Regions from separate parts of the Lactobacillus sp. ESL0261 genome, predicted to be linked through region 1. Evidence: predicted binding sites of a transcription regulator. Region 1 holds the regulator's gene; each other region holds the start of a gene.

Region 1 (4,293 bases):
GAACTGGCATTGGTGCCAGTTACACTGTACGTAAGATCGCATCTGGTGTTGGTGTTGAGCGTACTTTTCCAGTAAACGATCCACGTGTTGCCAAGGTTGAAGTATTGCGTCACGGTCGTGTACGTCGTGCTAAACTTTACTACTTACGTGATCGTCACGGCAAGTCTGCTAGAATTGCAGAAAAGCGTCGTTAATTCACGCTTAAGTGAAAGAGAATCATTTCCAAAAGGGATGATTCTCTTTTTTGTTTATGTTAAAATCTTTAGCAATATATTTTTATTGAGGAGGAGAATTATGAAAGAACCATTTTTGTTAACTTTTGATCCTGATCCGAGGGCTGTTTTAGAGCCAGATCACGAACAAGAAATTAATAACTTTCATTTTCAGCCCAAGCTGCTGTTTGCATTCTTAACTCCTGCTGTAATCAGTGATTTTTTGGCTCGTTATCCTCATAAAAGCTTGGATTCTTTGACTGCTTCGAAGGAGAAACTCCAATTTATGAGGTTGATTTAGACGGACAAAAAATTACTTTTTGTCAGGCAAAGATAGGTGCTGCAGCTGCTGTAGAGCTATTAGATTGGTTAATAACCTATGGTGTTAAACAAATTTTAGCAATCGGATCAGCAGGCTGCTTAGTTGATTTACCAGAGAACTATTTTCTAGTGCCTACAAAAGCTATTAGAGACGAGGGCACATCCTTTCATTATATGAAACCAGGAACGTATATTGACTTAAAGTCAGAGTTTTTAACTAAGACCAAAAAATTGCTGAAAGAAGAAGGTCTTAAGGTTGAAGAAGTAACTACCTGGACAACTGATGGCTTCTTTAGGGAAACTGTCAAGAAAGTAAAGCAGGCTAAAGAGTTGGGAGCCTCTTGTGTAGAGATGGAGTGTGCAGCAATGGCTGCGTGTGCACAATTCAGAGAGGCAGATTTTGCACAAATATTATTTACAGCCGATTCACTTAAAGATTTAGAAAATCATGATGACAGAGGCTGGGGTAGGGATGCTCATGAAGCAGCAATTAATTTAGCTGCCAATATCATTAGTAAAATTTAACCAAGTTTGTGAAAAATTACTGCTGTGGAACCTAAGTGAAACAGCGTTATTATTCACAAACAAATAACATAAAGGCTTTAGAAAAAGCATTTTTAAGTATAATTTCAATATAAAGATTGTGAATTGATTTAAAGCATTAGTTGTGGAAAGTCAATTTCTTGCCATTATGACAGTATTTTGAGACGTTACGCTTGACTGCTAATAGGAATTTTGCTAGATAAATATCTAAAAATACTTAAAGTTCAAGCAAATCAAAATAATAGTCAAAATTAGTCTAATAAGCCAGTGAGACCAAGTGATTTGTCCGTAAAGAAAAATACCATTTGCTAGAGCGGTAAGTAAAACTGCTACTAGAAATATAGTAGTTAAAAGTTGTTTTTTTAGAAAACTTCCGGCAATAATGCCTAATGCGGACAAGACGTTGATCATGATTAGCCAAATTGGCAAACTAGTAAAAGATGAAAAGCTGGCGCTAATCATGAGAACACCATATATAATAGTTAAACAGATTGTTAGATATGACATTTTTATACCTCCTGCTAAAATTTAAGCATTTGGGGTCGACACTATGTCAAGGAGATAATTATGTATTTGAAAGAATTTATTCAAAAGGAAAATACTACACCTGATACAGTTAGACATTATATCTATTTAAACTTATTAAATCCTGGTCGTAAGGGAAGAAACTATTGGTTTACTGAAAACGAAACTGATATTTTTGAAGCAATTAAAGAGTTCCAAGACTTAGGATTTTCGCTTCAAGAAATAAAGGACATAAAAAACTACACGATGAGTCGTGTAGTACTGAAAAGCAACGTACACAAAACTTAAAGTTAATTACGGATAAAATCGCCGTTATATCTGCAAAAATAAACAAATTAAAAATGCAGAAAAAAGTATTGGCAGAAGTAAAAGAAACTTTGCAGAAAAAAGCATTATTGAAACTCGTAAAAAATAATTTTTGTTTATCCCAATAATGCTATAAAGCTCTTTTGTTAAATATTAAATAATAGTGTTGCGGTATAGCCCTACTACTTTACCTAAAATGTGGACGCTTGACAATATAATCGGTGCCATCGTATCATTTTCAGGCTGTAAACGATAGTGACCTTTTTCCTTGTAAAATCGTTTTACAGTTGCTTCATTTTCATCTGTCATTGCTACTACAATTTCACCGTTAATAGCTGAAGATTGTTTGCGGACAATTACATTATCTCCGTTTAAAATTCCAGCATTAATCATACTTTCTCCATGTACTCTTAACATAAAGAGATCGCCAGCATCATTTGCTAAATCAGGAGGCAAAGGGAAATAGTCTTCTATATCTTCAACAGCTAAAATAGGTTGACCAGCAGTCACGTCACCAACAACTGGAATTTCTTTTGGTTGGACACCAATTGCTTTTTTTCCTTCATCGGTTATTTCTAATGCTCTTGGTTTTGTAGCATCCTTTATTATTAAGCCCTTGTTTTCAAGCCTTGATAAATGACCGTGTACAGTAGAAGTGGAAGATAAATCTACAGCATGACATATTTCTCGCACAGTTGGGGGAAAGCCCCTATCTTCAACCGTTTCATATATGTAGCGTAAAATTTGCAACTGCTTGTTGTTTTGTTTTGTAGTCATAGTTATCTCCAGTATTATAAACGTCTTTAATACCTTTAATTCTAGCAGATAATTTGGTATAGTACAAACAAGCGTTCTGAAAATTTTAAACTTTTTTTATTATAAATAATAATGTAGACTTTTTTAAGAGAGGTGCTAAAAATGAATGAAGATCTTGAGAAAAAACTAATAAATCGAATAAATGAACTATATCATAAAAAGGAATCTGTTGGACTAACAGAAGACGAGGAAATAGAACGAAAAAAATTACATCAGGAATTTATTAAGAACTTTAGAGCAGGCTTTAAACAAGATGTAGAGAATTTAGTGATAATTGATAAAAATGGCAAAGAAATTACTTCTGAAATAGCGAAAAAAGCTCAAAGAAAAAAAGGTTTAAGAAAAGATTAACTTTGATCTTTAATTTTACTGTATTTTTAGGTAAGATATACCTATTGGACAAATTGAGGTGATTATTTTATGAACTTAGGATTAGCGATTTTTCTGATTGTTATAGCATTAATATTAGGACTTGTAGGAGGCTTTTATGGTGCCAGAGCATATATGAAAAAATATTTTAAGGATAATCCGCCAATCAGTGAAGATATGATTGTTGCCATGATGTCTCAAATGGGCCAAAAGCCTTCAGCTAAGAAGGTAAACCAAGTGATGAACATGATGAAGCACCAAAAATAAAAACTTACTAGATTGAAATAGTGTGGCGGAGAATAGACTCTCCGCTTTTTTACTGAATTTTTAGGTGAATAATGGGTATATTTTTTAAATTAGGCTGGTTTTTTAAAAAAGAAAAAAAGCGTTACCTAATTGGTATTACATTTTTGGCACTGACTTCAGTTGTGAACTTGGTGCCACCGAGGATTTTAGGCCTAATGGCTGATCAATTGGATAAAGGACATATTAGTTGGCAGGAATACGGTCTACTGATTATGGCTATCGTTTTAGCGGCCTTGCTACTCTATGGCTTCCGCTATTTTTGGCGTAGTCAAATTTGGGGTGGAGCGGCTGAACTGGAACTGCAGTTAAGATCAAAATTATTTCGTCATTTCATGGCTATGGATCGCACTTTTTATCAACGTCACAGAACTGGTGATTTGATGGCTCACGCCACAAATGATGTTTCGGCTGTTCAGGAAGTTGCAGGTGAAGGTGTCTTAACTTTAGTAGATTCACTCATAATGAGCGTATCTACTATGGTGGCCATGATTGCTTTTGTTGATTGGCGTTTAACACTTGTAGCTCTTTTGCCTTTGCCTTTTTTGGCTTGGGGGGCATGGAAATTAGGAGATAGACTACATGATGCTTTTGATAAATCTCAAGCAGCCTTTTCCAAATTAAACAATAAAACTCAAGAATCTGTTTCTGGTATAAAAGTTTTGAAAACTTTTGGACAGGGAAAAGAAGATACGGCTGCTTTCAATCAAATGATAGACGATACTATCAAAATCAATAAAAAAGTTTTTAAATGGGATTCCATGTTTGATCCTTTAGGTACATTTCTAATTGGTTTGACATATACAATAACTATTATTTATGGCGGAATGCTAGTTTTTAACAAAGCTCTCACTATAGGCCAGTTAGTCTCATTTATAGCATATATCGGCAATATGGT
Region 2 (4,293 bases), on a different contig from region 1:
TTTAACCAATTGGTCTGCCAATTGATTTAAGACGAGCTTTTTCGCCTGCTCCTTGTCTAAATGAGCAACTTCATAGAGTTTTTGTGTAGTCTGTTCGACCAATTCATCAGCCTTTTGCAATTTAGTGGTTAATTCAGTTTGCTTTTGTTCCAGCTGTTCATCTTTTTTAGCTAAATCTTCCTCTCTTTCTTTTAGCAAAGAGTTTTTATGATCAAGAGTATCCTCTCGTTGTGTTAAGCGATTTTGATCGCGTGCTATTGTATCACGTTTGTCGTTTAATTCATCTTCAACTTTTTGTCGATAATCTTGAATTTGTTCTTGAGCTTCAAGAATTTTTTCCTTTTTAGTGTTTTGCGCACTTTGTTTTATAGCGTCAGCTGCCTGCTTTTGTGCATTGACTTCAGCCTTAGCAGCGTCGACTCGTGCTTTTGCTTCGGTTAAAATATGATCGGCATCGTTTTGGGCATTTTGGGCTTTCTTCTCCCAAATTTTTTTACGTGTAGCGTATCCTGCAACTGTGCCTACTATAATTGAAATAATAGCAATCGCGACGGGAATCAAAAATTTACTCATCATGATTTCTATCGCCTTTTTTATTTTTTTAGATTATTCACACAATATTAATGATAAAGAACCACGGGGATTATGTCAAACGTCATGAAAAAAACCTCAACCAGTTTTCACAGGTCGAGGTCTATTTCCTCATAGTTAGCTGCTTTTGCTGTCAGCTTCTTTTTTATCAGAAGCTTCCTTTTCTTTGCTTGCAACTTTCTTGGCTTTTTTCTCTTTTATTTTTTCCGGATCTTCTCTTTCAGCTACGGATTCCTCATCAATACCAAAAGCCTGACGAACTTGTTTCTGAACATCATCATAAACATCAGGATGATCTTCAAGATACTTTTTCGCATTTTCACGGCCTTGTCCAATCCGCTCATCATGATATGAATACCAGGAACCAGCTTTAGCAATAATGTCCTTGTCAGCGGCCATATCTAGAAGTTCACCGCTTTGCGAGATGCCTTTACCATACATCATATCAACTTCGGCAACTTTAAAAGGTGGTGCAACCTTATTCTTAACAACTTTGATCTTTACGCGGTTACCAGTGATTTCACCACCAGTTTGTTTAATTTTTTCTGCTCTTCTAATTTCAAGTCGAATAGTTGCGTAAAACTTAAGTGCACGACCACCTGGCGTAGTTTCAGGATTACCAAACATGATCCCAACTTTTTCACGTATTTGATTAATAAAAATTGCTATAGTTTTAGTCTTATTAATATTACCTGAAAGTTTACGCAATGCTTGACTCATTAAACGTGCTTGCAGTCCAACGTGACTGTCACCCATCTCGCCGTCAATTTCAGCTTGAGGTACAAGTGCTGCAACTGAATCAACTACTAAAATGTCAATCGCACCACTCGTAATCAGTGTATCCGCGATCTGCAATCCCTCTTCACCAGTGTTAGGCTGGGATAAAATTAATGAATCAACATCAACACCTAGTGCTTCTGCATAAGCAGGATCCATCGCATTTTCAGCATCAATATAAGCAGCGGTGCCGCCTCTTTTTTGCACTTCAGCGACCGCATGTAAAGCTACTGTCGTCTTACCAGAAGACTCTGGTCCGTAAATTTCTACAATTCTACCACGGGGATAGCCGCCAACTCCTAAGGCCGCATCAAGAGCAAGCGAACCTGAAGGAACAGTTGAAATTTTGGTGTCAGCTTTATCGCCCATACGCATAACGGCGCCTTTACCAAAATTCTTTTCAATTTTCTTAAGCGCATTTTCCAATGCAGCTTGTTTTTCATCTTTGGCCAAGACTCTTGTCCTCCTATAAATAGTTTCATCATTTTAATACGTAATAATTATACTTTGCTTTAGTGTATATTTGCAAGAAAAAAGGCGAACAAATGTTTATTAATTTTATTCACAATAATAATTACGCAAAAACCAGCAAAACTTTTTTAGTTTGCCTTTTTTAATCCTTTTGGTTCTAAAATTTTTTGCAAGAAGTTCAAAATGACATCTGCTAAAATTGCCATTAATGCTGTAGGAAGAGCACCAGCCAGTATAATTGCACTGCCGTTTGTAGCATTAGTGCCACGGATAATAATATCACCTAACCCGCCAGCACCAACAAATGAGCCAATTGATGTAATACCAATAGCTATTACTAAAGCGTTTTTTAAACCTGCTATGATAACTGACATCGATAAAGGCAGACGAACCATGTAAAGCAGCTGAAACTTTGTCATACCCATACCTTTACCAGAATCAATAACATTTTTATTAACATTACTCATACCAGTATATGTATTTTTTATAATAGGTAAAAGTGAATAAAGTGTAACAGTTACAATAACAGTCATAACACCTAAACCCAGACCAATCATTACAATGGACAACAGAGCCAAAGATGGAATAGTTTGAATAAAGTTGGCAATTTCAACAACAAAGTCACCTAAATGACCATTCCGGGAGATAAAAATTCCTACTGGAATTCCTATAATTGCAGCAAATAATACCCCATATATTGAAATGAGAAAAGTACGATTAAATTGTTCCAATACGTAACTGCCATTATGGGCATAATAATAAATAAACTGCTGCCACAATGATAAATGAGACATTATTTCTCCCCCCTAAAGTAATTATGCTTTACTAAAAATTGATGTGCAACAATAGCCGGCTCAAGCAATTTATCATCAACTTGGAAATTCATTTTACGAATATCATGAACACTCACATTGCCAACTAACCGTTTCAGTATCGGCTTTAATTCAGGATGCTCGCGCAACAAATAATTATTGATTAACATCCCACAATTATATGGTGGAAAGAAATGCTTATCATCTTTGAGAAGATGTAAATTATAGCTGTCAATTCGACCATCTGTTGAATAGCCCAAAATGACATCCATTTTTCCACTATTCAAAGCAGAATATACTAAACCTATGTTCATAGGATGGGCTTTAGAAAAAGTCATTCCATATGCTGTTTGAAAAGCCGGATAACCTACTCCTGGGGCATTAACCCACTCCGATGCTACACCAAAAGAAAATTTGTCTTTAACTTTCTTTAAATCTGAAATTTTATAAAGATGATATTTCTTTTGATCTTTTGCTCTAACCATAAAGGCATAATTATTAGCAAAACCATAGGTATGCAAATAAGTTTGATCCCATCTCTTTTTTACTTCTCTGCGAACTGTATCATTTGCCTTCTTGGAATCTTTAATTGCAGGTAAGAGCAAATTTGCTGTTAACTCGCCACCATCATACGCGGCTGCTTGTATATCAGCATCATGACGATACAATGCCTGGTGTTGCATAGGTGCAGATCCCAAATTATTAACAATTGATGTCTTGTATGAAGTTTCGTGCTCAATTAATTGAGCAACAATATTAGCCATAATTTGAGATTCAGTCGTTGTTAGTGCCGTAATTCTAATGTTTTTTTCACTGCCCTGACTATCAGAAAGTCCCGGTAGACCACAAGCACTAGTAGTAAGCATTACCAGCAAGGTTGTTATCATTAACAATATTTTTTTTAAATACTTTTTCACGATGAACGCCTCCTTATATTCCTTTTGGAGTCAGCTTACGTTCCAGCTTGCCCAATAGGTAATCTGTAAGAAGAGCCAAAATGATTACAGGAATTGTTCCTCCAAAAATGAGATCCGTTTGGTAGAGACTTAGCCCGTTAAAAATAAAGTCTCCTAAGCCGCCAGCTCCGATATACGAAGCCAGAGTTGCCCAAGCAATTACATAAATAGCAGAAAGTCTAATTCCTGCCATAATTACTGGCATGGCTAAAGGAATATCAACTTTTAAAATAAGCTGCATATTAGTCATGCCTAACCCGCGTGCAGAATCAATTGTATCTTGATTAACATCAGTTAGTCCTACGTATGTGTTACGTAAAATTGGCATTAAACTATAAAGAAAAAGAGCTATAATTGCTGGTACTTTACCAACACCAAAAAATGGTATCATAATTGCTAGAAGAGCCAAAGCAGGTATAGTTTGTAACATACTGGCTATTGCTATTACCACTTTAGCAATTCGCTTAAATTTCATTAATATAACGCTCAGTGGAACTGCAACTAGTATTCCCAGTCCTAAAGAAATAGCAGAAATATATATTTGTTGCCAAGTTTTTACTAATAACTCTGAACCGTGTTGTGCAAAAAAGGCTGACATTATTATTTCGCCTCTTTTTCTGAAGAACCTTGCAGGTGACTTTTATCGCCCCATATTTTTTCATAAACAACATTTACCAAACTAGCTC
Region 3 (4,293 bases), on a different contig from region 1:
AAGCAAATGTATTGTCTGTTGGTACGTAAATTCCTTGTACTTTACCAGCTAAGGTTTCTGTTACTTGTTGAACGTCGTTAGTGGTATTAGCTGTTTTAACTAAAACTTTAACGCCAGCTTTTTTCAATGCCTTGATGGCTAGATCAGCTTGAATTTTAGAATTGGCTTCGCCCGCATTGTACATAATGCCAATTGTTTTAGCCTTAGGCACTATTGATAATAACAATTTTATTTGTTTATCAATTGAAACCATGTCAGTAGTTCCAGTAACATTTCTGCCAGGTTTTGCATCTGAATTTACTAATTTAGCAGCTTTTAGATCAGTCACTGCAGTTACTACAATAGGAATATCTTGGGTTGCATTAGCTACGCTTTGCGCTGCCGGTGTGGCAATTCCTAAAATTAAATCTGATTTTTCATTGACTAGTTTTTCACTCATACTTTTCAGATTGTCTTGGCTATTTTGGGCATTTTGATAATCAATTTTTAGATTCTTGCCTTCAACGTAGCCATTCTCTTTCAAGCCTTCTTTGAAACCTTTGTTAGCCTCATCTAATGAGGGATGCTGTACTACCTGCAGTATACCCACATGTTTGACAGTTGCTGTACTGCCTGATTTCTTGTTACTGCAGCCACTAAGCAGCAACAGACTAGTTAAAGCCATTCCCATAATAATTTTCTTGATTCGCATTTTCGTTCCTCCGTAATACTGCTGACCGTAAAAAAATATCCACTTATTTCTAAGTGGATATACAAGAATTATTAGTAATAATCATTTGTGATTAGCCACTTAGAAAGTTATGTGGCTAACCGCAATTAAAGGACTTTAGCCATCATAGATAAATTCAAAACTTGAGTCTGGTTTGAATTCATCTAGATGAACCCAAACCTTATCTAAAATAGCTAAAGTAATAACGGTTATTCAGTTGTGAGACTCGTATTAAATTATATTTCATAAAACTTTACCTCCAACCTTAATGAGAAGATTATAAAAAATAAAGAAGAAAAAGTCAAGAAATAATAAATTTAGCTTGTAAAAATAATAATAATTATGATCACTTAAAGCAAAGGCTAAATAAAAAGGTCACCCATTTGAAATAAGCAACAAAGCTTTTCACTTTTGCTTTTTATTTCACTGTTCAGTGGCCTTTTTATATCAATTTAAAATTATTTGGGTGCTTTAATTGATTTAGGATCAATTCCCAGTGCTTTAGCCATACTCTTGTTAACAACTAATTTCATATCATGTGCTCTTTCAACCGGCATGTTAGCTGGCTTGGCTTTACCAGATAAAATCTTGGCCGCCATTTTACCAGTTTGTTCTCCTAATAATTCGTAATCAATTCCGATTGAGGCCAAACCACCTGTTCTAACTTGATCAACGGAACTTGCTACCAGGGGAACTTTCTTTTCTTTGACTACTTTTCCAACTACAGAAGCAGCTGAATCGAAAGTATTGTCAGTAGGAACGAATATACCGTCAACTTTAGAGGCAAGCGTTTCAGTTACTTGCTGAACATCATTAGTTGTGTTTGCAGTTTTAATCAAAACTTTCACTCCTGCTTTTTTCAGTGCCGCCGTAGCTAAATCGGCCTGTATTTTAGAGTTTGACTCACCGGCATTGTACATAATGCCTACAGTTTTTGCCTTGGGTACGATTGATAGCAATAATTTAATTTGTCTTTTAATTGAAACCATGTCTGTTGTTCCCGTAATGTTTCTGCCAGGTTTAGCATCTGAATCAACTAACTTGGCTGCTTTCAAGTCAGTTACAGCAGTAACAACAGTTGGTATTTTTTGGGTCGCATTAGCAACGCTCTGTGCAGCTGGAGTGGCAATGCCCAAAATCAAATCTGATTTTTCATTAACCAGTTTTTCACTCATACTTTTCAGATTGTCTTGATTGTTTTGCGCATTCTGGTAGTCAATTTTAAGATTTTTACCTTCAACAAAACCACTTTCTTTTAGTCCCTTTTTAAAACCTTTGTATGCCTTATCTAAAGAGGGGTGCTGCACTACTTGTAAGACACCAACATGTTTAACATCAGGCGCCTTGCTGGCTTTTTTGCTGCTGCACCCTCCCAGTGCCATTAATCCGACAATACTAATTCCTGTGATCAATTTCTTGAAATGCATTTTCTGCCTCCATAAAAAATACCCACTTATTTCTAAGCGGGTACACAAAAATTTTTATTGCCAAAAACGATTGAATGTGGTCAGCCACTTAGAAAGCTATGTGGCTAACCAAACTAAAAGAGTCTTAGCCATCATAGATAAATTCAAACTTGTGTTTAGTTTGAATCCACCTAGATGAACCCAAACTCTTATCTATAGTAGCTAAGATAATAACGATTATTTAGTTGATTTTCTTTTTGACTAAATTGAATCATTACCCTTACCTCTAACTTCAATAACCGAATTATAAAAAAATAAGAAATTAAAGTCAAGGCTTAATTTAATTTTATTGTTAATGTTAAAAATGGATGGCTAAAGATAAACTCTTTAAAATCTAATTTATATGGTAGTGATGATAAATAGAAAGCGCTCTGATTAATGGTTATAATACAGATAATGAAAGTAGGGGTAGTTAAAAGAAATGAGTATAGCTAAAGAGCGTGTATTAAAAGAAATTGAATTATTACCAGATGGTACAACAATTGACACGAAGGGTCTCGCCCAAAGGTTAAGTTTATCTAGATCAGTAGTTAGTCATTATCTTAACCAATTAGTTAAAGACAAGAAAATACAAAAAATTGCTGAACGACCGGTTAAGTGGTCTAAAGTTGAGGCTAAAAATCCAATTAAACATGCGTCTTTTGAGAGTGTAATTGGTAGTGACGGTTCACTGAAAAAAGCAATTGAACAGTTAAGTGCTGCAGCAGCTTATCCTCCTGATGGATTAAATGTTTTAATTACAGGCAAGTCAGGAGTAGGAAAAAGCTTTTTAGCTCGTAAATTATATTCTTATTCTAAAGAAATTGGTGTTATTGCTACTAAAGCACCTTATATAGTTTTAAATTGTGCTAATTATGCCAACAATCCTGAACTTATTTCCAGTATGCTTTTTGGCTATGTTCAAGGTGCATTTACTGGCGCCGATACTGCTAAAGATGGTTTGCTGAAAGAGGCAAATGGCGGTTATTTATTTTTGGATGAAGTGCATCGTCTCAGTAGTGAAAATCAGGAAAAGCTTTTTAGTTTTATTGACTCCGGGCAATTTTATAAAATGGGAGATAATGTACATCCGCAAAAGTCAAAAGTCAGACTGATTATGGCAACGACCGAAATGCCTGAAAATGTTCTTTTAACAACCTTTTTACGACGGATTCCCGTCAGAATAAATTTACCTGATTATATTGATCGACCCGTTGACGAACGATTGGAGCTAATTGATACATTATTTATGAGTGAAGCTCATAAAATTAATAAAAAAATTTTTGTAGATAAAGATGTGGTATCAACACTTTTACAACTAAATCATACTGGAAATATTGGGTATCTTAAAAATACCATTAAAGTTTCATGTGCTGCAGCCTATCATGATTGTTATAACAGCACTACCATTACTCTTAAATTAAAAAATCTAGAACTGGAAACTTTACCTGAATTTAAAGATTATGGAGAAATAATTGTTGATCCAGATAAAAAGAAATCTTTTATACCCCAGATTAGTTTGGAACAAAAATTAACTGATATTACTGATTCTCTAAAAATTCTTGAAGATAATTATACTGATGAAAACTTGAATACATGTCGGTTAAGAGTGCAGGCAGTTAATAAATTTATTAATAAAGAGTCATTAAAATCTGGTTTACATGTTCAACATCAATACCTTTTTAAAAATATCATTGTCAAACAATATGGTTTAAATAAAACTGATTATTTAGAACCGATTATTTATTTGTTATATGTGCGTCACTTTAAACCCAATTGTGATATCTCTAAGCTGAAAGAAGTAATAACGAATTATTTGCCTCGTTCATTTCATGTAGCCAGCAAATTTTATGAAAAATTACCTGTTTTAGATTCTGAAAGTCATAAAAGCATAGCTTTAATCCTGGCATTGTTGTTAAGTGACCATGTGGATGAAAATATTCAGTTACGTGGTTTAATGGTAGCTCATGGTGAAAATACAGCCACCAGTATTCAGGCAGTTATTAATTATCTTTGTGGCAACTATATTTTTGATGCAATCGATATGCCAATTGATGCTGATATAACTACTGTTATCAAGGAAGCTAACAAGTTAATTAGTAGCTTTAACACCACCAATGGTTTCATTTTGATGATAGA

Evidence for each region. The regulator LexA, encoded in region 1, represses DNA repair genes until DNA is damaged. The targets are predictions, from matches to a motif close to CNAACANNTGTTNG.
Region 2: recA (recombinase RecA) is a predicted target of LexA. The motif match lies at 1,907-1,920, and genes of this name have one in related genera.
Region 3: F5ESL0261_RS01600 (ABC transporter substrate binding protein) is a predicted target of LexA. The motif match lies at 2,281-2,294, and genes of this name have one in related genera.

What each region holds. Positions count from the first base shown of each region.
Region 1 covers NZ_REHN01000008.1:61,741-66,033, reverse strand. The annotation lists gene rplS (50S ribosomal protein L19) at 1-194, shown strand, start outside; partial or broken gene F5ESL0261_RS05985 (nucleoside phosphorylase) at 292-1,058, shown strand; gene F5ESL0261_RS05980 (hypothetical protein) at 1,284-1,583, opposite strand; gene F5ESL0261_RS05975 (MerR family transcriptional regulator) at 1,644-1,889, shown strand; gene lexA (transcriptional repressor LexA) at 2,061-2,684, opposite strand; gene F5ESL0261_RS05965 (DUF896 domain-containing protein) at 2,826-3,074, shown strand; gene F5ESL0261_RS05960 (YneF family protein) at 3,144-3,359, shown strand; gene F5ESL0261_RS05955 (ABC transporter ATP-binding protein) at 3,431-4,293, shown strand, end outside.
Region 2 covers NZ_REHN01000005.1:140,071-144,363, reverse strand. The annotation lists gene rny (ribonuclease Y) at 1-573, opposite strand, end outside; gene recA (recombinase RecA) at 709-1,821, opposite strand; gene F5ESL0261_RS03255 (ABC transporter permease) at 1,968-2,633, opposite strand; gene F5ESL0261_RS03250 (osmoprotectant ABC transporter substrate-binding protein) at 2,633-3,538, opposite strand; gene F5ESL0261_RS03245 (ABC transporter permease) at 3,582-4,205, opposite strand; gene F5ESL0261_RS03240 (ABC transporter ATP-binding protein) at 4,208-4,293, opposite strand, start outside.
Region 3 covers NZ_REHN01000002.1:235,159-239,451, forward strand. The annotation lists gene F5ESL0261_RS01595 (ABC transporter substrate-binding protein) at 1-691, opposite strand, end outside; gene F5ESL0261_RS01600 (ABC transporter substrate binding protein) at 1,168-2,091, opposite strand; gene F5ESL0261_RS01605 (sigma 54-interacting transcriptional regulator) at 2,597-4,293, shown strand, end outside.